Regions from separate parts of the Streptomyces sp. NPDC048197 genome, predicted to be linked through region 1. Evidence: riboswitches for the same ligand, from Rfam matches in the RefSeq annotation. Region 1 holds a riboswitch; each other region holds the start of a gene.

Region 1 (6,992 bases):
CGCCTGTCCTACGATCGGCTTCGAGACGCGGCACTTCCGCCGTCCGACTCAGCAGCGTTCATCCGGCAGTTGGTGGAGGAAAGCAAGCCATGAAGACGACCTCAGACCTTGCGGGTGCGGCTTGGCGCAGGAGCAGCTACAGCGATGGCGGTGAGGACAACTGCGTCGAGGTGGCCGACGGTTTCACCGACATCGTCCCCGTCCGTGACAGCAAGGTTCCCGACGGTCCGGTGCTGCGCGTCACCGCCGGTGCGTGGACCTCATTCATAGAGACGGTGAAGGACGGGCGGCTATGACTGCGTTGCCCGGTCGGAGCGGCACGGTGTGGCGCAAGAGCAGCTACAGCGACGGCGGAGACAACAACTGCGTCGAGGTAGCCGCTGGTTTCACCGGTGTCGTACCCGTCCGCGACAGCAAGCTTCCCGACAGCCCGGTGCTGTACGTCCCGGCTGACGCATTGGGGCTCATTCATAGCGACGGTGAAGGGTGGCCGGTTGTGACGGTGTGGCGCAAGAGCAGCTACAGCGACGGCGGAGCTGACAACTGCGTGGAGGTAGCCGACGGGCTCCCGCACACCGTGTCCGTCCGGGACAGCAAGAACCCGAACGGTCCGGTGCTGCGCATCCGCGCTGCCGCCTGGTCGTCGTTCATCGCCACCGTGAAGGGGGACGTGTGGACTGGGGGACGCTCGTCGCGACCGTGAGTGGTGGTCTGATCGCCATTTCCGGGACCGTGCTTGCGGATCAACTCAAGCAGCGCCACGAGAAAGCCCGTAGCAGTGCGGAGCGGCGGCGGGCGGTCTACATCGAGTTCATCTCCGCTGCCGGGGTGTGCCACGCGCGGCTTCGGCAGATCGCCCAGTGGGCGGATGACGAGGCGGATGTCGGTGCCGCCGCGCGTGCGGCGCTGACCGACGCTGCGATCCATGAGGTGCGGGAGCGGCTGTTCATCGACGCGAGTACCGCCGTTGCCGGTGCCGGACAGGCCATGTTCGAGCGGCTGCGGGCGCTGCAGCGTGCCGTTGCGGAAGGGGCGCGGCACAACTCGCGCGCCTTCCACGACGTCTATCACCCCTACCTCGAAGCGGTCTGGGCCTACCGCGTGGCCGTGCGCGAGGAACTGGAGGGCCGCCCCTTTGCGCCCACCGCCTTCGGGTGGGAGGAGTGGGACGGCACGGACCGGTGTCAGGTTTGCCGGCAAGGGGCGTGACCCCGGGCTCGTGTCCGGGGCCCACACCCACCTGCCTGCTACTTCTCCGGATACCTCCGCGGTGTCCACACGATCTCCGTGCCGTCGTCGCGTCGTACCTTCTGCGTCTGGGACGAGCCGATGATCAGGAGGGTGCGCATGTCGACCTGGGTGGGGTCGAGGTCGGCGAGGGGGACGGTGCGGACGGATTCCCCGGGGCCGCCGATGTCGCGGGCGAGGATGACCGGGGTGTCCGGGGCGCGGTGTTCCAGGAGGAGTTCGCGGGCCTTGGCCACCTGCCAGGTGCGGCTGCGGGAGCCGGGGTTGTAGAGGGCGAGGGCCAGGTCGGCGGAGGCGGCGGCATGGAGGCGTTCGGCGATGACCTCCCACGGCTTGAGACGGTCGGAGAGGGAGATGACCGCGTAGTCGTGGCCGAGGGGGGCACCGGCGCGGGCGGCGGCCGCGTTGGCGGCGGTGACGCCGGGGAGGACGCGGACCGGGATCGAGCGGTACGGGTCCTGCGAGGCGACTTCCAGGACTGCTGTCGCCATGGCGAAGATGCCCGGGTCGCCGCCGGAGACCACGGCCACCCGGCGGCCGCGGCGGGCCAGGTCCAGGGCGAGTTCGGCGCGTTCGGACTCGACCTTGTTGTCGGAGGCGTGGCGGCGCTGGCCGGGGCGTACCGGGACGCGGTCCAGGTAGGTGGTGTAGCCGACCAGGTCCTCGGCGGCGGCGAGGGCGCCGCGGGACTCGGGGGTGAGCCAGAGGGGGCCCGCCGGGCCGGTGCCTACGACGACCACTTCGCCCAGTTCGTCCAGCTCATCCAGCTCGCGTACCTCACCCAGCTCGCCTGCTCCCCGTGCGGACGCCGGGGTCTTGGAGGGCTGCGGTGCCGACTGGGCCGCGATGCGGCTGGGGACGACCGTGACGGAGAAGTAGGGGACGGTGTCGGAGTCGATCGCGGCGAGGTCGGCGGTGCGTTCGCCGGGCATCGTCGCGCGTTCGACGTAGTGGGCTTCGGGGAGGCGGCCGGCGCGTTCCATGGCGCGGCGGACGGTCGGGAAGGTGCGGCCCAGCTTCATGACCACGGCGGTGTCGGTGGAGGCCAGGCGGGCGGTCAGTTCCTCCTCGGGCAGCGTGCCGGGGAGGATCGTCAGGACCTCGTCGGCCTCCGCGAGCGGCTTGCCCAGGCGGGCCGCGGCGGCGCTGATCGAGGTGACGCCGGGGATCACCTCGGTCGGGTAGCGGTGCGCGAGCCGCTTGTGCATGTGCTGGTAGGAGCCGTAGAAGAGCGGGTCGCCCTCGGAGATGACCGCCACCGTGCGGCCGGCGTCGAGGTGCGCGGCCAGGCGCTCCGCGGCCTCCTCGTAGAACTCGTCGAGCGCGCCGCGGTAGCCGCCGGGGTGGTCGGTCGACTCGGTGGTGACCGGGTAGACCAGCGCCTCCTCGATGTGGTCGGCGCGCAGGTGCCGGGCCGCTATGGAGCGCGCGATCGAACGGCCGTGGCGGGCGCTGTGGTAGGCGATGACGTCGGCCTCGGCGATGACGTCGACGGCCCGCACGGTCATCAGGGACGGGTCGCCGGGGCCGAGGCCCACGCCGTAGAGACGGCCGGTGGTCCCGGTGCGGGCGCCCGTGCCGGTGCCGGTTTCCTGCTGCTCGCTCACGCTCACTCTTCCTCGCTAGCCAGGGCGTTGAGGGCGGCCGCGGCCATGGCGCTGCCGCCGCGCCGTCCGCGCACCACGATGTGGTCCAGCTCCGACGGATGGGCGATGAGGGCGTCCTTGGACTCCGCCGCGCCGATGAAGCCGACGGGTATGCCGATCACGGCGGCCGGGCGGGGAGCGCCCTCCTCGATCATTTCGAGGAACCGGAAGAGGGCGGTCGGGGCGTTGCCGAACGCGACGACGGCGCCCTCCATGCGGTCCCGCCACAGTTCCAGGGCCGCGGCGCTGCGGGTGGTGCCCATCCGGGCGGCCAGGTCCGGCACCGCGGGGTCGGCCAGCGTGCAGAGCACCTCGTTGCCGGCCGGCAGCCGCTTGCGGGTGACGCCGCTGGCGACCATGTTGGCGTCGCAGAGGATCGGCGCGCCGTCACGCAGCGCCTTGCGGGCGGCGGTCACCACACCGGGGGTGAAGGCCAGATCGCGTACGAGGTCGACCATGCCGCAGGCGTGGATCATCCGGACCGCGACCCGGCTGACGTCGGCGGGCAGGCCGGCGAGGTCCGCCTCGGCGCGGATGGTGGCGAAGGACTGGCGGTAGATCTCCGCACCGTCCTTCTCGTAGTCGAACGCGGTCACTCTGGCCTCGTTTCTGGCGTTCCTGGTGTTGCGGGTGGTGCGGATGGTGCCGGTACTGCGGATGACGCGGGGGTTGCTGTCGCTGTCGGTGTGGTCGGTGTTGCTGTCGCCGGCGGCGTCGGCCGCGGTGTGTCCGGGCCGACGACCGCGACCCGGTATCCCGCCTCCGTCGCCAGTACGTCGATCCAGGTGCCGTGCGGATGCCCGCAGCGGCGCTCGCAGCCGGACCAGTAGAGGGGGGCTGACGGTGGCACGGGAATGGATGCGGGGAGGCCTGGTGGCAGGGGTACGCCCGCCTCGACCGCGGCCGTCACGTCCGCGCGGACGTCGGTGAGGGACTTGGCGCAGCCCGGTCGGCCGGTGCAGGCGCCGATGCGGTGCCAGGGGGAGGACGGGTCGGTGACCAGGCCGGCGGCGGACAGTGCGCGGAGGCGGGGCGCGGCCGCGGCGGCCGGCAGGCCGGGGACGACGATGCCGCGCCACGGGGTGAGGCGGAGTCCGCCGGATCCCTCGTCGGCCGCGAGGGAGGCGAGCAGCCGCCACTGGGCCACCGACAGCCTGCCGAGCGGCGCCAGTACGGACAGCGCGCGGCGGCCGTCGCGGCCCTCGATGATGCCGGGGGCGGAGGAGTCCGCGTGGCGGACCACTGGCTCGGCCACACCTTCCCCCTCCGCCACGTACGACGCCTCGATGCCCGCCGCGCGCAGCCCCGCCGCCACGTCCCGCGCCGACAGTGCGTGGCCCTCGGGGAGTTCACGCACCCGCCAGGCGCCGGTGCCGCCGGCCGCCGCGGCGGTCAGGAACGTCTCGGCGGCGGCCAGTGCCGCGCGCGGTGCGTCCGGGCCGGCGATCCGCAGCGCCGCCGGGTCGTCGCCGACCCGCAGCAGCGCCCCGCCGCCGGCCGCCCCGTCACCCGTGATGCCCGATTCTGCGACCAAGGTCACATCGCCGCCGAGCGCCGCCACATCGCCCCGCCCGTCGTCCAGGACGAACAGGAAGCGGCCGGACAGCGCAGGTGCGGAGTCGCTCGCGCACAGCAGCTCGTCCAGCCGGCGGGCCCACCACCGCACGTCAGCAGGGGTGTTCCGGTCCAGTCCGGCCAGCGGGGAGGCGAGGATGTTGCGGATGCGTTCGTGGCGTTCGGAGGGCAGCAGGCCGGCGTCGTGCAGCAGCTCGGCGAGGCGGCCGCCGCAGCCGTCCGGCAGGCCGCGCAGCTCGACGTTGCCGCGCGAGGTCAGGGACAGCCGGCCGTCACCGAGCAGGTCCGCGGCATCGGCCAGCGCGTGCGCCTGACGAGCCGTCAAGTCACCGGCGGGGATGCGTACTCGGGCGAGATGGCCGTCGGCGGCCGGATGCAGCCGCAGTGCTCCCGGGCAGGCGTCACCGCGGGCCCGCACGGGCGGCTCGGCCCGTCGGGGCCGTGGTGAGGGGGAGGGCGGCATGGCGGCGAGCATACCTACGACGGTGCGCGACCGATCCGGGGCGGATCCGGCCATGAAACGGACGAATCCGGCCACCGCGGCACGGGCCGCGAAGGCCCGCGTCCCGGGCGTGCGGAAGCCGCCGCCCGCGGTGTCGCCCCGCCCCCGCCAAGGCCCGCTTACCTCCTCCGCCCGCAGCCCTTACTATGCAGGTCGGCGGGTCGGCTGACCCGTCGGACGCCAGCGACGGCGCCGGGCCCTTCGGCCCGAGGGAGGAAGCCCGGTGAGAATCCGGCGCGGTCCCGCCACTGTGAACCCGGCCGGTGCCGGGTGAGTCAGGAACTCCCGCCGTCCTTACGACCACCCGGGGCGCGGACACCCCGAGGAAGGCCAGCGCTCGCATGCTGCATTCGTCCGGGGACCACCCCGCGGCCCCCCGAATCCTGCTGCTGTCGACCTCCGACACCGACCTGCTCAGTGCCCGCGCGGCCACCGGCCCGGTGGCGTACCGGCTCGCCAACCCCGCCCGCCTCGACGTCACCGGTCTGCCCGACCTGCTCGACGGCACCGACCTCGTCGTCGTACGCCTCCTCGGCGGCATCCGCGCCTGGCAGGAGGGCCTCGACCTGCTGCTCGCCCAGGACCAGCACCGGCCGGTGGTCGTCCTCACCGGCGAACAGGCCCCGGACGCCCAGCTCATGGAGCAGTCCACGGTCCCGGTCGGCATCGCGGCCGAGGCGCACGCCTACCTGGCGCACGGCGGCCCCGGCAACCTCGAACAGCTCGCCCGCTTCCTCTCCGACACCGTGCTGCTCACCGGCCACGGCTTCGAACCGCCCGAGCCCGCCCCGACCTGGGGCCACCTGGAGCGCCCGGCCGCCGACGGCACCGGCCCGGTCGTGGCCGTGCTCTACTACCGCGCCCACCACATGAGCGGCAACACCGGCTTCGTGCACGAACTGTGCGCGCAGATCGAGACGGCCGGCGGCCGCCCGCTCCCCCTCTACGTCGCCTCGCTCCGCGCCCCCGAGCCCGAACTCATCGACGCGCTGCGGACCACCGACGCCATCGTCACCACCGTCCTCGCCGCCGGCGGCACCAGGCCCGCCGAGGCCGGCGCCGGCGGCGACGACGAGTCCTGGGACGCCGGCGCGCTGGCCGCCCTCGACGTCCCGATCCTCCAGGCGCTGTGCCTGACCGGGCCGCGCAGTGCCTGGGAGGAGAACGACGAGGGCCTCTCGCCGCTCGACGCCGCCTCGCAGATCGCCGTGCCCGAGTTCGACGGCCGGCTGATCACCGTCCCGTTCTCCTTCAAGGAGGTCGACGAGGACGGCCTCCCGGTCTACGTCGCCGACCCCGAGCGCGCCGCCCGGGTCGCCGGCATCGCCGTACGCCACGCCCGGCTGCGCCACCTCCCCAACGCCGACAAGCGCCTCGCGCTGGTGCTCTCCGCCTACCCCACCAAGCACTCCCGCATCGGCAACGCCGTCGGACTGGACACCCCCGCCTCCGCCGTCGAACTGCTGCGGCGGCTGCGTGCGGACGGCTACGACTTCGGCGACGAGAGCGCCGAGCCGGTGCCCGGCCTCGCATCCGGTGACGGCGACGAGCTGATCTACGCCCTCATCGAGGCCGGCGGCCACGACCAGGAGTGGCTCACCGAGGAGCAGCTGGCCCGCAACCCCGTCCGCATCCCGGCCGCCGACTACAAGCGCTGGTACGCCACCCTCCCGGAGGACCTGCGCACTTCGGTGGAGCAGCACTGGGGGCCGCCGCCGGGCGAGATGTTCGTGGACCGCACCCACAACCCCGACGGCGACATCGTGCTCGCCGCGCTGCGCCGCGGCAATCTGCTGGTCCTCATCCAGCCGCCGCGCGGCTTCGGCGAGAACCCGATCGCGATCTACCACGACCCCGATCTGCCGCCCTCGCACCACTACCTCGCCGCCTACCGCTGGATCGCCGCTTCCCGCGAGGACGGCGGCTTCGGCGCGGACGCCATGGTTCACCTCGGCAAGCACGGCAACCTGGAGTGGCTGCCCGGCAAGAACGCCGGCCTGTCCGCGGCCTGCGGCCCGGAC
Region 2 (6,992 bases), on a different contig from region 1:
CGGCGGTCTGATCCCGGCGGACCGCCCGGTCGCACCTCTCCGATCTCTCTGATCCGGCCTGTCTTCCGGTCTTCCGGAAGGCAGGCCGGAGGTGTTCGGTCGGGGCGAAGTGAGTCGCGGAGTATGCCCCGGCTCCGCGGGCGCATGAGCGATCATGGGCGGGACATACAGACGTCGAGGGGACCGAAAGTGACGAATCCGGGGCGGGGCGCGGCGGCGGATGGCCGGAGCGAGCACGGCGGAGCGGGAACCAGGGGCAGGCGGCGCATCCCGCTCCTCCTGGCGGTGGCGTGCCTGGCCTACGCGGTCGACCTGTTCAGCAAACTGGCCGTGGTGGCGAAGCTGGAACACCACGACCCGGTGAACGTGCTGGGTACCTGGCTGCAGCTGCGGGTGATACGCAATGCCGGTGCGGCGTTCGGCATGGGCGCAGCCAGTACCGTCGTGTTCACGGTGATTGCCGCGGCCGTCGCGCTGGCGATCGTTCGTCTGGCGCGCCGTCTCTACAGCGTCCCGTGGGCCATCGCCCTGGGGCTCCTGCTGGGCGGTGCCCTGGGAAATCTGACGGACCGTCTCTTCCGTACTCCCGGCCAACTCCAGGGCGCGGTGGTCGACTTCATCTCCGTCCGCGGTTTCAGCGTAATGAACCTCGCCGACTGGGCGATCGTCTGCGGGGGCGTCCTGATCGTGTTCTTCGCCTTCCGCGGGTGGGAACTGGGCGAACCCCGCGAAGAGGCGGCTGACAAGGGCCCCTCCGCACCCGCCCGGGCCTGATCCGGCCGCCCGGCGCCGTTCGGCCGCACGAGGCCCTCGCGCACCCTCGGTAGTGGAGTGCTTGCGTCGGGTCACCGTCTTAGCCGCCGGGCCCGCCTCTGCGCACACTGGAGGTATGGGCCGGTCGACCGTGCGCGAGGAGACGGCGGAGCGCGACGACCTGCTGGCGGCAGCCGTCGTCAAGGCCGTTCAGGGGGCGGGCGCCTACGCCGGAAGCGTCTTCCTGCGCTCCCGCGACCGCCGCTCCCTGGTGCTCGCCGCGACCTGCGGGGTGCCGCCGTCCCTGCTGGGCGGCTGGGGCCTCGTTCCGGTGAGCAGCCCGATACCGGTCGCGGTCGCGTACGGCTCCGGGCGCACCATCCACCTGACCGACGCCGACGAGACCATGCGCCGCTACCCCCAGCTCGCGGTGGCCCTGCCGTATGCCTTCGGCTCCTGCTCCGTACCGGTGGGCGCGGGCGGGGAGGCATTCGGTGCGCTCGCGGTCGTATGGGCCGCGCCGCCCGGCAGCGACGGTCTGACCAAGACGCAGCGGCGCCATCTGCGGGCCGTCGCCAACCGCCTCGGCGCGTCCCTGGCGGCCTTGCGTGACCGCACCGGCGACCCCCTGGAGGGCGAGGCGGGCACGGCCCCGGTCGAGACCCCGGCCCCTTCCGCCCCGGCCGTCCGGGCCGGCCTGTTCGACTGGGACCTGGCCGCGGGCACCCTCACCGCGGACGGCGATTTCTGCGCGATCTTCGGCCTCGACCCCGAAGCCTTCGACGCGCGGGCGGACACCCTGGCCTCGCGTCTCCATCCCGGTGACCGGGCCGCGTTCCGCGCCGCGGCCCGTACGGCGGCTGCCGAGGGGCGGGTCGTGTCCCGGACCCTGCGGGTACGTGAGGGCGCGGGCGCCGGGCCGGGCGGTGGCGCGGAAGGTGGCGGTGAGGGGCACGGCAGCAGCGAGGGGTACCGCACCGTGGTGCTCTGGGGCCGGGTCCCCGATCTGCCGGACGACCGGGCGCGCGCCCACCTCGTCGGAGTGGTCGTCGACGCACGGGCCGGCCGCGCGGCGGCCGCGGCGGTCGAGCGCCTGCGGGACGGACTGTTCTCCCTCACCCCCGACGGCCGGGTCAGCTACGCCAACCGCAGCCTGGAGCAGTTGCTGGACGTCAGCGACGAGGAGGTGGTCGGGCAGTGCCTGTGGGACGCCCTGCCGTGGCTCTCCGACCCCGCGATCGAGTATCAGCACCGGTCCGCGATGGTCTCGCAGACGCCGACCTCCTTCCTCGTCTGCCGCCCGCCCGACCAGTGGCTCGCCTTCTCCCTCCACCCCGACCCGAGCGGCGTGACCGGCCGGGTGGTCCCCACCGGCCGCCCGGACGCCGCACCGGAACCCGCCGGGCCGCCCACCGCGACCGCACCGCCACAGCCGGCCGCATCGCCGGCCCCTTTGGCCCCCTCCACCACCGCGGCCGCCGCACCGGCCCGGCTGGGCGTCATGTACCACGTCCTGCAACTGGGCAGTGCGCTGACCGAGGCGGTCACCACCCACCAGGTCTGCGAAGTCGTCGCCGAGCAGCTCCTCCCGGCGTTCGGCGGCCAGCAACTCGCCCTCTACGCGGTCCGTGACGGCACGATGCAGCTGATCTTCCACACCGGCCACCACGAGGGCTTCCTCGACTGGCTGGACGGCATGCCGCTGCACGCGCCGCTGCCCGGCACCGAAACCCTGACCTCCGGCGTCCCGCTCTTCATCGAGTCGCAGCAGAGCCTCGCCCAGGGTTACCCCGGCATCCCGGTCGGCGGAGTGAACTCCTGGGCGTACCTCCCGCTGATCGCCTCCGGCCGCCCCGCCGGCACCTGTGTCCTCGGCTTCGACGAGATCCACCACTTCACGGCCAAGGACCGCAGCGTGCTCACCGCGCTCGCCGGCCTGATCGCCCAGGCCCTGGAACGCGCACGGCTCTACGACTCCGAATTCGCCCTCGCCCGCGGCCTCCAACAGGCCCTGCTGCCGCACCGGCTCCCGGTCCTCCCCGACCTGCGGACGACGGCCCGTTACCTCCCCTGCACCAGCGGCATGGACATCGGCGGTGACTGGTACGACGTCATCCCCGCCGCCGACGGCGTGTCCCTGGTCATCGGGGACGTCGAGGGACACAGCATCGCGGCGGCCGCCACCATGGCCCAACTCCGCAGCGCAGTACGGGCGTTCGTCGCGGTGGGGCACGCCCCCGGCGACGTCCTGGCGGGCGCCAATCGCACCCTCATCGACCTCGGCACCGGCCTCCTCGCCAGCTGCTGCTACCTCCACCTCGACCCCGCCGGCCACCGCGTCCGGGCCGTCCGCGCGGGTCACCCGCCGCCGCTGCTCCGCCATCCAGATGGGCACACCGACGTACTGGACCTGGAGACCGGCCCCCTCCTCGGCGTGGACCACGCCAGCGACTATCCGCAAACCCCCGTCGACCTGCCACCCGGCTCCGCGCTCGCCCTCTACACCGACGGCCTGGTCGAAGAACGCGGTACCCCCATCGACGTGGGCATCGACCACCTCCGCGCCTCGATGGCCCACGCCCGTGCCGACTCCCTCGACGAACTCGCCGACCGCCTCCTCCACCACGCCCAGCGCTCCTCCTACCGCGCCGACGACATCGCCCTCCTGCTCACCGAATACCGACCGGCCGCGACGGGCCGATAGCCACGGAGGGGCGTTAGGCTGGTCGGGCAGCTGGTTCGCCCTGTCCGCCAGGCAGGCGTGTCGTAAGAGGGAACCCGGTGGGATTCCGGGACTGCCCCGCAGCGGTGAGTGGGAACGAGCGCCGTCATACGCACTGGACCCGGACGGGTCTGGGAAGCGACGGCCAGTAGGTGTCCGCCTTTCGCAGTTCGATGGGTGGATGTGCCCGCGAGTCCGAAGACCTGCCCGTTGCCCGCGCGTGAGGGATCACGTGCGGACGTTCCGGTGACCTTCGAGGGCGGGTCGGCGTACAGACCGGGCAGTGGTCTGCAGTGACAACTCCGCAACTGCTCCGTCCGGTTCGTTCGTCCTTCGCGCCTCCGTTCCGTCTCCGGGATCCGTAGGAGACAAGCTCGCGAAGGAGAGTTTCTTGTGACCGTGACAGCGACAGGGGCAGGGGCCGGGAAGTCCGCGGCCGCGACCGTTCGGGCCACCGTGTACGGCTACCCCCGGCAGGGCCCGCGACGGGAGCTGAAGAAGGCCGTCGAGGGGTACTGGAAGGGCCGGGTGACCGCCGACGCGCTCCGGAGGACCGCCGCCGAGCTCCGCAGCGCCAACTGGCGGCAGCTGGCCGACACCGGCATCGACGAGGTCCCGACCGGCGACTTCTCGTACTACGACCATGTCCTGGACACCACCGTCATGGTGGGCGCGATCCCCGAACGCCACCGGGACGCCGTCGCCGCCGACCCGCTCGACGGCTACTTCGCCATGGCCCGCGGCACCCAGGACGCCGCGCCGCTGGAGATGACCAAGTGGTTCGACACCAACTACCACTATCTCGTCCCGGAGTTGGGCCCGGGCACGGTGTTCACCACCGACTCGGCCAAGCAGGTCGGTGAGCTGCGCGAAGCCCTCGCACTCGGCCACACCCCGCGCCCCGTCCTCATCGGCCCCGTCAGCTACCTGCTGCTCGCCAAGCCCGCGCCCGGCGTCGCCGCCGGCTTCGAGCCGCTCACCCTCCTGGACCGCCTGCTGCCGGTGTACGCCGAGGTCCTCGCCGACCTGCACGCGGCCGGCGCCGCATGGGTACAGCTCGACGAGCCCGCCCTCGTCCAGGACCGCACCCCGGCCGAACTGAACGCCGCCGAGCGGGTCTACCGAGAGCTCGGCGCCCTCACCGGCCGGCCGAAGCTGCTGGTCGCCTCGTACTTCGACCGCCTGGGTGAGGCCCTGCCCGTACTGGCCAGGACCCCGGTGGACGGGCTCGCGCTGGACTTCACCGGGGCCTCGGCCGCCCAACTCGACGACCTCGCCGCCGTCGGCGGACTGCCCGGCAAGCGGCTGGTCGCCGGCGTGGTCAACGGCCGGAACATCTGGATCAACGACCTGGAGAAGTCGCTGTCCACCCTCGGCACCCTCCTCGGACTCGCCGGCCAGGTCGATGTCGCCGCGTCCTGCTCCCTCCTGCACGTCCCCCTCGACACCGCCGCCGAACACGACATCGACCCGCAGATCCTGCGCTGGCTGGCCTTCGCCCGTCAGAAGACCACCGAGGTCGTCACCCTGGCCCGTGGTCTCGGCCGCGGCACCGAAACCATCGCCGCCGAACTCGCCGCCAACCGCGCCGACCTGGCCTCCCGTGCCGCTTCGCCGATCACCCGCGTCCCCGCCGTACGTACCCGGGCCGCGGCCGTCACGGACCGCGACACCCGCCGCTCGCAGCCGTACGACCGGCGGGCCGCCGCGCAGCGCGCCCAGCTCTCGCTGCCGCTGCTCCCGACGACCACCATCGGCTCCTTCCCGCAGACCGGCGAACTGCGCACCGCCCGGGCGGACCTGCGGGCCGGCCGCATCGATACCGTCGCCTACGAGGAACGCATCAAGGCCGAGATCCAGGAAGTGATCTCCTTCCAGGAGAAGACCGGGCTCGACGTCCTGGTGCACGGCGAGCCCGAACGCAACGACATGGTCCAGTACTTCGCCGAACAGCTCTCCGGCTACCTCGCCACCCGGCACGGCTGGGTCCAGTCCTACGGCACCCGCTACGTCCGCCCGCCGATCCTCGCCGGTGACCTCGCCCGCCCCGAGCCCATGACCGTGCGCTGGACGACCTACGCCCAGTCGCTCACCGGCCGCCCCGTCAAGGGCATGCTCACCGGCCCGGTCACCATGCTCGCCTGGTCCTTCGTCCGCGACGACCAGCCGCTCGCCGACACCGCCCGCCAGGTCGCCCTCGCCCTGCGCGATGAGGTCAACGACCTTGAGGCGGCGGGGACTTCGGTCATCCAGGTCGACGAGCCGGCACTGCGCGAGTCCCTTCCGCTGCGCGCCGACGCCCGCCCGGCGTACCTGGCCTGGGCCACCGAGGCGTTCCGGCTGACCACCGGCGGCGTACGCCCGGACACCCAGATCCACACCCATATGTGCTACGCTGAGTTCGGCGACATCCTCGCCGCCATCGAGGACCTCGACGCCGACGTCATCAGCCTGGAGGCGGCCCGCTCCCACATGCAGATCGCCGGCGAACTCGCCGCGGCCGGCTACTCCCGCGAGGCCGGACCCGGCGTCTACGACATCCACTCGCCCCGCGTCCCCGATGCCGACGAGGCGGCGGCCCTGCTGCGCAAGGGGCTTGCGGCCCTCCCGCCGGAGCGGCTGTGGGTCAATCCGGACTGCGGCCTGAAGACCCGCGGCTGGGCCGAAGTGCGCGCCTCCCTGGAGAACCTGGTCACCGCGGCCCGCCACGTCCGCGCCACGCTTCCCACCAGCTCCTCCTGAGCACCCGGTGAGCGAACCCCCCGTCCGGTGCGGCATCGCGAGGGCGCCGGACGTGGGGCCCGGCGGCTCATGAGCCGCTGCCGTCGAGGTAGTGCGCGCGCCCGTCGTCGTCGACCTCGAACGGCCCGGGCGGAATGACGCAGAATGCGTTCCCCTCGGGATCGGCCATGACCAGGAAGCCGCCCGCCGCATACGCGTCGAGCAGCCGGCCGCCGAGCGCCTCGATCCGCGCCTGCTCGGCGGCCGGGTCCGCCGACGCCAGGTCGAAGTGGAGGCGGTTCTTGCCGCAGGTGGGCTCGGCGACCTTCTGGAAGCCCACGCCCGGGCCCTCGCCACGGGCGAGCCAGACATAGGGGCCCGTTCTGGCCGCGATCGGTCTCCCGAGGAGCTCCGCCCAGAACGAGGCCAGTCGTTCCGGGTCCACACAGTCGATTATGAGGTCCTTGATCTTCGGATGAGTGCCTGCCATGCCTGGATCTTGGCAGGCACCACGGCGTTGTCAGAAGATCCCTGCCTAGGAGCTCTTGGGGAAGGCAGCCCGCAGGCGGGGCCCGTTGCTGACGAAAGCGGCTGCGGCGAGGGGGAGGGCGGCGGCGGCCTGGATCAGGGCGAACCACGGCGGACAGATGCCGGGGATCAGGTCGACGCCGACGATCACGATCGGCATGAGCACCGAGAGGATGCGCACGCGGAGATAGGCCCACCGGGTTCCCCGTGCGGCGAGGACGGTCATCCAGTAGATCACCGCGGCGCTCGCGAGCACTCCGCCCGAGCG
Region 3 (6,992 bases), on a different contig from region 1:
GTCGTCCGGGGCGAGCGGGCCGGACAGGGCGGGACAACTGCCGATCGCCCGGCCGAGGTTGTAGTCGGTCAGGGACTTCTCGGAGACCAGCGGTGCCGAGCGGTCGCCGCGGCCGGCGCCGGCGGGGGCCTGGCCGGTGGCGGTGGCAGTGGTGTCGGGGCCGGGGCCGGTGGCCGGGCGCAGTGAGCACAGCAGCTCGGTGCTGTCGGCGTACTGGCTGCCCGGGGCGGAGAGCCGCTGCTCGGCGCCCTCGGCGAGGGCCGGGTCCGGGGAGCCGGCGGAGCCGATGTGCGAGCCGTCGTTGGCGAGGTAGAGGCCGATGGTGTGCAGCAGGCCGGTGCCGGACAAGACCGGGCTGGGGCGCAGCAGTTTGAGGTCCTGGTGGCCGCTGTCGGTGCCGGTGAGCAGGTCCTGCCAGGAGGCGCCCACCCTCTGGACGTCGGCCGGCCGCTTGCCGGCGGGGATGCCGACGACCAGCGGGCTGTAGGCGACCGGCCCGGTGTTGTGCAGCGTCGCCGGGGAGCCTGTGGCGGGCATGCCGCGGCGGGCCTCCTCGTAGTCGGCGGTGGATTCGGGGATCCACAGGTCGGGTTGCGGGCCGGGCCGGTAGAGCGGATCGGTGCCCTTGTCGTCCGGCTCGCCCGGGCCGGTGCCGCGGGCCTCGCCCTGCCAGCGGACGGCGGCGGCGAAGCCCTGGTCGATCTGGTCCTTGGCGGCGGAGTAGACGGTGATCTGGGCGCGCCGGCAGCCCGCCGGGAGGTCGCCCTCGCCCTGCAGCGGGCGGGTGTTGGCCTCGGACATCTCGTAGTCGAACGCGGCCTGGCGCAGGGTCGGTTCGGCCTCCGGCGCGGTGAGCAGCCGCAGTTCGAGGGCGGGCGGGCAGTTCGGCAGCGGCTGCAGCAGCTGCCGGACGACGAGTCCGGTGGCGATCAGGACGAGCACGGTGAGGCAGGCGAGCAGCGGTTTCAGGCGGGGCCGGACGTACTCGTTGAAGTGGCGGCGTAAGCGGGCCCGGGGCGGGGTCGGCAGCGGGACCTCGGGGGTGGCGAAGGACAGTACGACGTCGTCGACGGTGTTCTGTTTCGCCGACCGGGGCTCCCACACGTCGCCCATCGGCGTCCGCTCACCGGCGAGCCGGACCCGCAGCTCCCGTACCAGGTCCTCGAAGGTGACGAACCGCCTTCCAGGGATGCCGTTTTCCAGGATCTGCACCAGGGCCCGGTTGAAAACGGTGCCGCCGGCCGGTTCCTCCCCGCTGAAGATCCGGCGGTTGGGCTGGGCGGCCATCAGCAGCGACATGGGTTTGCGGTGGGCGCCGAAGGCGCCGCCGGCGTTGCCCGCGTAGCAGCACTCCAGGATGATCACGATGCGTTCGGCGCGGGCGCTGTCGAGGCAGGAGAGCACCGCGTCCTGCCAGGAGACGGTGGTGTGGCTCTGCCGGGACACCGAGGCGCCCACCATCAGCTGCAGGTCGCCGCCGTCGCTGCCGACCCAGCCGTGGCCGGCGAAGTACACCAGCAGCAGGCCGCGGGCCTCGTCGACGACGGTCTTGAGCGCCTGGCTCAGCTCCTCGGGCTCGATCGGCTCGCAGAACCTGACCTCGTCGGTGGTGAACAGGTCGGTGGCCGTCAGGGCGCGGGCCAGCTTGGCGGGGTTGTCCCGCACCGCGGGCAGGTCGTCCAGCGTGGCGTAGTCGTGGACACCGATCAGCAGCGCCCGGTTGGTCTTTCCCCGCGCGTCGTATTCGGACATCCGGCTCAGTCCTCGCCGGTGCTGCCACTCTCGTGCGCCGGGCTGCCGGGATCGGGGCGTGCGGGACCGCCGTCGCCGACGACCTCGACGGCGGGTTCCTCGCCGGCGGCGCGCTCCTCCTTGCGGCGCCGCAGCCATTCCCGCACGGCGATGCTCATTCCCTTGGCGACCTCGGTGACGATCGCGCCGACGATGACCAGGATCAGGTCGTCCACGCCCACGGCCATGTCGGCGGGGCCCGGTTCGTCCCCGCCGTCCGTGCGGTGCGGGGGCTGCGGCCGGTGTTCCCAGGTGTGTTCCCGGCGGCTCAGCCAGGGTTCGCGCTCCAGCCAGGCCCGGAGGTCGTCGAGGTCCTGCTGCGGATTGTCCGTCCCGGTGACCCTGAAACGGATCTCCTGACGGTCCTCGTGGTGGTCGACGTGCTCCGGCATCCCCCAGCCCCCTTCCGGCGGCCCCTTCGCCACCGTGCACCAGATAGTGACGTGGAATCAGGGACGGGGGCAACCGTCCGTGACGCCACCGCCACCCTGTGGCGTGCGCCACAGGGCCTGCCATCGGGCAGCGTCGCAGGTCAAGGGCGAGTTGACGGGCCTCGCGGACCGTGGTGGACTGCCGGGGCCAATCGGCGACAGATGAGGAAGTCCGGTGAGAATCCGGCGCGGTCCCGCCACTGTCACCGGGGAGCGTTCCTCCGACGAGGGCCACGGTCCGTACCGACGTACGGGCGGGAAGGCCGGGGGACACGCCGATCCGGGAGCCAGGAGACTCTGGTCGCCGTCACGTCGAGCCAGGGCGAGGACCCTGAGTGAGGACACAACGCCATGCCCGGCCGCCCGCCCCGCCCCCCACTGCCCGCTGCCGCAGGGCCCCTTCGAGGACCGACGGCGGCCTGATCCGATGCGCGGCGAACACGCGGGATATGCGTGCGGCGCGGCTCTCGGCTTCCTCGGCGACCTGATCGCGGCGGACCCTCGGCGCGGCCATCCGGTGGCCGCGTTCGGCCGGGCCGCCGCCGCCGTCGAGCGCCGGCTGTGGCGCGACCACCGGGGCCGCGGCGCGGCCCACGCCGTGCTGTGCGCGGGCGGTGCGGCGGCCGGCGCGGCGCTGCTGGAGCGGGCCGTACGGCACCGCCGCGGCGCCCGGGTGGCGCTGACCGCGGCCACCGTCTGGGCGGTGCTGGGCGGCACCTCGCTGGGCCGGGAGGCGCGGGCCGTCGGCGGTGCGCTGGAAGCGGGCGATCTGGACGTGGCACGGGAGCGGCTGCCGCATCTGTGCGGCCGCGATCCCGAGGCGCTGGACGGGCCGCAGATGGCCCGCGCGGTGGTGGAGTCGGTGGCCGAGAACACCTCGGACGCGGTGGTGGGCGCCCTGGTGTGGGGTGCGTTCGGCGGGGTGCCCGGTCTGGTGGCGTTCCGGGCGGTGAACACCCTGGACGCGATGGTGGGTCACAAGTCCGCGCGCTACCGGCGGTTCGGCTGGGCGGCGGCCCGGCTCGACGACGTCGCCGGCTGGCCCGGCTCCCGGCTGACCGCCGCGCTGACCGTGCTCGCGGGCCCCGGCCGGCGCGGTGCGCTGGCGGCCTGGCGGGCGGACGGCGGGGCGCATCCGAGCCCCAACGCGGGCCCGGTGGAGGCGTCGTTCGCGGGTGCGCTGGGCGTGCGGCTGGGCGGCACGCTGGCGTACGGCGGACGGGTGGAGCACCGTCCGGTGCTCAACGGTGCGGCGCGGCCGCCCGTGGTGGCGGACATCGAGCGGGCGGTGCGGCTCTCGCGGCGGGTGAGCGCGCTGGCGCTGGTGGCGACGGTGGCGGGACGGCTGACGGCGGGCGCGGTACGGCAGAAGGTCGCGGGCAACAGGGGCACGAGCGGGAGGAAGCGCCGGTGAACGGGCAAGGCGGGACGGCCGGGGGGCTCGGCGGCGGGCTGCTGGTCGCCGGTACGACGTCCGACGCGGGCAAGAGCGTGGTGACGGCGGGGATCTGCCGCTGGCTGGTCCGGCAGGGCGTGAAGGTGGCGCCCTTCAAGGCGCAGAACATGTCGCTCAATTCGTTCGTCACCCGGGAGGGCGCGGAGATCGGCCGGGCGCAGGCGATGCAGGCCGCCGCGGCCCGGGTCGAACCGACCGCGCTGATGAACCCGGTCCTGCTCAAGCCGGGCGGCGACCGCAGCAGCCAGGTGGTGCTGCTGGGCAGGCCGGTGGGTGAGATGAGCGCGCGCGGGTATTTCGGTCGGGCCGGGGGGTCGTCCCCCGGGGAGACGTCGCACGCGGGCGGGCGGGAGCAGTTGCTGGGGACGGTCACCGACTGCCTCACCGAGCTGCGCCGCACGCACGACGCCGTCATCTGTGAGGGCGCGGGCAGCCCCGCCGAGATCAATCTGCGCCGCACCGACATCGTGAACATGGGCATCGCCCGAGCGGCCCGGATACCGGTCGTGGTGGTCGGCGACATCGACCGCGGCGGCGTCTTCGCGTCCTTCTTCGGCACCACGGCGCTGCTGTCGAAGGAGGACCAGGCGCTGGTCGCGGGGTACTTGGTCAACAAGTTCCGGGGCGATGTGACGCTGCTGGAGCCCGGTCTGGACATGCTGCGGCAGCTGACCGGGCGGCCGACGCTGGGCGTGCTGCCGTACGCGCACGGGCTCGGCATCGACGAGGAGGACGGCCTCCGCGTCTCGCTGCGCGGCACGGTGCGGGAGAGCGTGGTGGCCCCACCGCACGGCGCGGACGTGCTGCGGGTGGCGGTCTGCGCCGTCCCGCTGATGTCGAACTTCACCGACGTGGACGCGCTGGCCGCCGAACCGGGCGTGGTGGTGCGGTTCGTGGACCGGCCGGAGGAACTGGCCGACGCGGACCTGGTGGTGCTGCCGGGCACCCGCGGCACGGTCAGCGCGCTGGCCTGGCTGCGCGAGCGCGGGCTGGCGGACGCGGTCGCCCGGCGGGCCGCCGAGGGCCGCCCGGTGCTGGGCATCTGCGGCGGCTACCAGATGCTCGGCGAGCACATCGACGACGAGGTCGAGTCGAGGGCGGGCGCCGTCGAGGGCCTCGGGCTGCTGCCCGTACGGGTCCGTTTCGCGGTGGAGAAGACGCTCGCCCGGCCGGTGGGCGAGGCGCTCGGCGAGGCGGTGGAGGGCTACGAGATCCACCACGGCGTCGCCGAAGTGACGGGTGGGGACGCGGCGTTCATGACCGACGGCCGGGGGAACGCTCTCGACGGCTGCCGGGTCGGCTCCGTATGGGGCACGCACTGGCACGGTTCGCTGGAGAGCGACGCCTTCCGCCGGGCCTTCCTGCGGCGGGTGGCGGCGGACGCCGGCCGGGCGTTCGTCCCGGCCCCGGACACCCGCTTCGGCGCGCTGCGCGAGGAGCAGCTGGACCGGCTGGGCGATCTGATCGAGGAGCACGCGGACACCGGAGCGCTGCTGCGGCTGATCGAGAAGGGGGTGCCGGAGGGGCTGCCGTTCGTGCCTCCGGGGGCGCCATGAGGGGTACGCAAGGGACGGGACATCGGCCGGCCGGCGACGTGGAGGACGACACAGCATGACGAGCGCGCACAACACCACCTGGCAGTACCCCTTCACCGCGGTCGTCGGCATGGACGACCTGCGGCTGGGGCTGCTGCTGAACGCGGTGAGCCCGGCGGTCGGCGGGGTGCTGGTCCGCGGCGAGAAGGGCACCGCGAAGTCCACCGCGGTGCGCGCCCTGTCGGCGCTGATGCCGGCCGTGGACGTGGTGGCCGGCTGCCGCTTCGCCTGCGCCCCCGCCGCGCCCGACCCCGGCTGTCCCGACGGGCCGCACGGGTCCGGTGCCGCGGAGAGCCGTCCGACGCGGATGGTGGAGCTGCCGGTCGGCGCCTCCGAGGACCGCCTCGTGGGCGCCCTGGACATCGAACGGGCCCTGTCGGAGGGCGTGAAGGCCTTCGAGCCGGGTCTGCTGGCGGACGCGCACCGCGGCATCCTGTACGTGGACGAGGTCAACCTGCTCCACGACCACTTGGTCGATTTGCTGCTGGACGCCGCCGCCATGGGTGCCTCCTACGTGGAGCGCGAGGGCGTCTCCGTCCGGCACGCCTCCCGTTTCCTGCTGGTCGGGACCATGAACCCCGAAGAGGGCGAGCTGCGGCCGCAGTTGCTGGACCGGTTCGGGCTGACGGTCGAGGTCGCGGCCTCCCGGGAGCCGGCGCAGCGGGTGGAGGTGGTCCGGCGGCGGCTGGCGTACGACGCCGATCCGGCCGGGTTCGTGGCGCGCTGGGCGGCCGAGGAGGACGCGCTGCGGCAACGGATCGCCGCGGCGCGGGAGTTGCTGCCGGAGGTGGTGCTGGGCGACGCGGCGCTGCGGCAGATCGCGGCGACCTGTGCGGCGTTCGAGGTGGACGGGATGCGCGCGGACATCGTGATGGCGCGGACCGCCACCGCGCTGGCCGCGTGGGCCGGGCGGACGGAGGTCCGGGAGGAGGACGTGCGGCAGGCGGCGCTGCTGGCGCTGCCGCACCGCCGGCGCCGCAACCCGTTCGACGCCCCGGGCCTCGACGAGGACAAGCTCGACCGGACGCTGGAGGAGTTCGCCGGGGAGGACGACCCGGCGGACGGCGGGGACGATCCGGAGCCGGACGGTCCGGACGGCGGGCCCGACGGGGGCGGTCCGGGCGGCGGGCTGCCGCCGCAGGAGGGCGGTCCCCAGGAGGGCGGCCCCCAGGAGGCGTCGGTGCCGCCGGGGGACGGACTGCCGCAGCAGCGTGAGCAGGAGGCCCCGCAGGCGCCCGAGTCCGTGCCCGAGGCGTCCGGGGACGAGGCCGGGGCCCGGCCGCAGCCGCCGGGCGGTGCGGCCGCGGAGAGGCCGGCGGTGGCGGCCGACGAGCCGTTCAAGGCCCGGCGGCTGGACGTGCCGGGGCTGGGCGAGGGCGCCGACGGCCGCCGCTCCCGGGCCCGTACCGCACACGGCCGGACGACCGGGGCCCGCCGTCCCCAGGGCACGCTGGGCAAGCTGCACCTGGCGGCCACGGTGCAGGCCGCGGCGCCCCACCAGAAGGCGCGCGGGCGGCACGGCACCGGGCTGCTGGTGCGCCGGGACGATCTGCGTGAGGCGGTGCGCGAGGGGCGGGAGGGCAATCTGGTCCTGTTCGTCGTGGACGCCTCGGGATCGATGGCGGCGCGCAAGCGGATGAGCGCGGTCAAGGGCGCGGTGCTCTCGCTGCTGCTCGACGCCTACCAGCGGCGCGACAAGATCGGCATGATCACGTTCCG

What was found. A riboswitch is a leader RNA that binds a small molecule or an ion and turns the genes downstream of it on or off. The one in region 1 is predicted to bind cobalamin.
Region 2: it holds a riboswitch for cobalamin, as region 1 does, so the genes downstream of both, metE (5-methyltetrahydropteroyltriglutamate--homocysteine S-methyltransferase) here and cobN (cobaltochelatase subunit CobN) in region 1, are expected to answer to the same signal.
Region 3: it holds a riboswitch for cobalamin, as region 1 does, so the genes downstream of both, ACGF4C_RS05395 (cobalamin biosynthesis protein) here and cobN (cobaltochelatase subunit CobN) in region 1, are expected to answer to the same signal.

The regions. Positions count from the first base shown of each region.
Region 1 covers NZ_JBIDAJ010000001.1:640,735-647,726, forward strand. The annotation lists gene ACGF4C_RS02870 (helix-turn-helix domain-containing protein) at 1-93, shown strand, start outside; gene ACGF4C_RS02875 (DUF397 domain-containing protein) at 90-296, shown strand; gene ACGF4C_RS02880 (DUF397 domain-containing protein) at 293-703, shown strand; gene ACGF4C_RS02885 (CchlQ) at 673-1,209, shown strand; gene ACGF4C_RS02890 (precorrin-2 C(20)-methyltransferase) at 1,248-2,861, opposite strand; gene ACGF4C_RS02895 (precorrin-8X methylmutase) at 2,858-3,490, opposite strand; gene cobG (precorrin-3B synthase) at 3,487-4,932, opposite strand; cobalamin riboswitch at 5,148-5,276, shown strand; gene cobN (cobaltochelatase subunit CobN) at 5,313-6,992, shown strand, end outside.
Region 2 covers NZ_JBIDAJ010000005.1:198,053-205,044, reverse strand. The annotation lists gene ACGF4C_RS09660 (glyceraldehyde-3-phosphate dehydrogenase) at 1-11, shown strand, start outside; gene lspA (signal peptidase II) at 190-774, shown strand; gene ACGF4C_RS09650 (SpoIIE family protein phosphatase) at 890-3,457, shown strand; cobalamin riboswitch at 3,508-3,683, shown strand; gene metE (5-methyltetrahydropteroyltriglutamate--homocysteine S-methyltransferase) at 3,869-6,217, shown strand; gene ACGF4C_RS09640 (VOC family protein) at 6,285-6,686, opposite strand; gene ACGF4C_RS09635 (hypothetical protein) at 6,732-6,992, opposite strand, start outside.
Region 3 covers NZ_JBIDAJ010000003.1:11,873-18,864, forward strand. The annotation lists gene ACGF4C_RS05385 (caspase family protein) at 1-1,752, opposite strand, end outside; gene ACGF4C_RS05390 (hypothetical protein) at 1,758-2,183, opposite strand; cobalamin riboswitch at 2,385-2,520, shown strand; gene ACGF4C_RS05395 (cobalamin biosynthesis protein) at 2,650-3,636, shown strand; gene ACGF4C_RS05400 (cobyric acid synthase) at 3,633-5,234, shown strand; gene ACGF4C_RS05405 (putative cobaltochelatase) at 5,290-6,992, shown strand, end outside.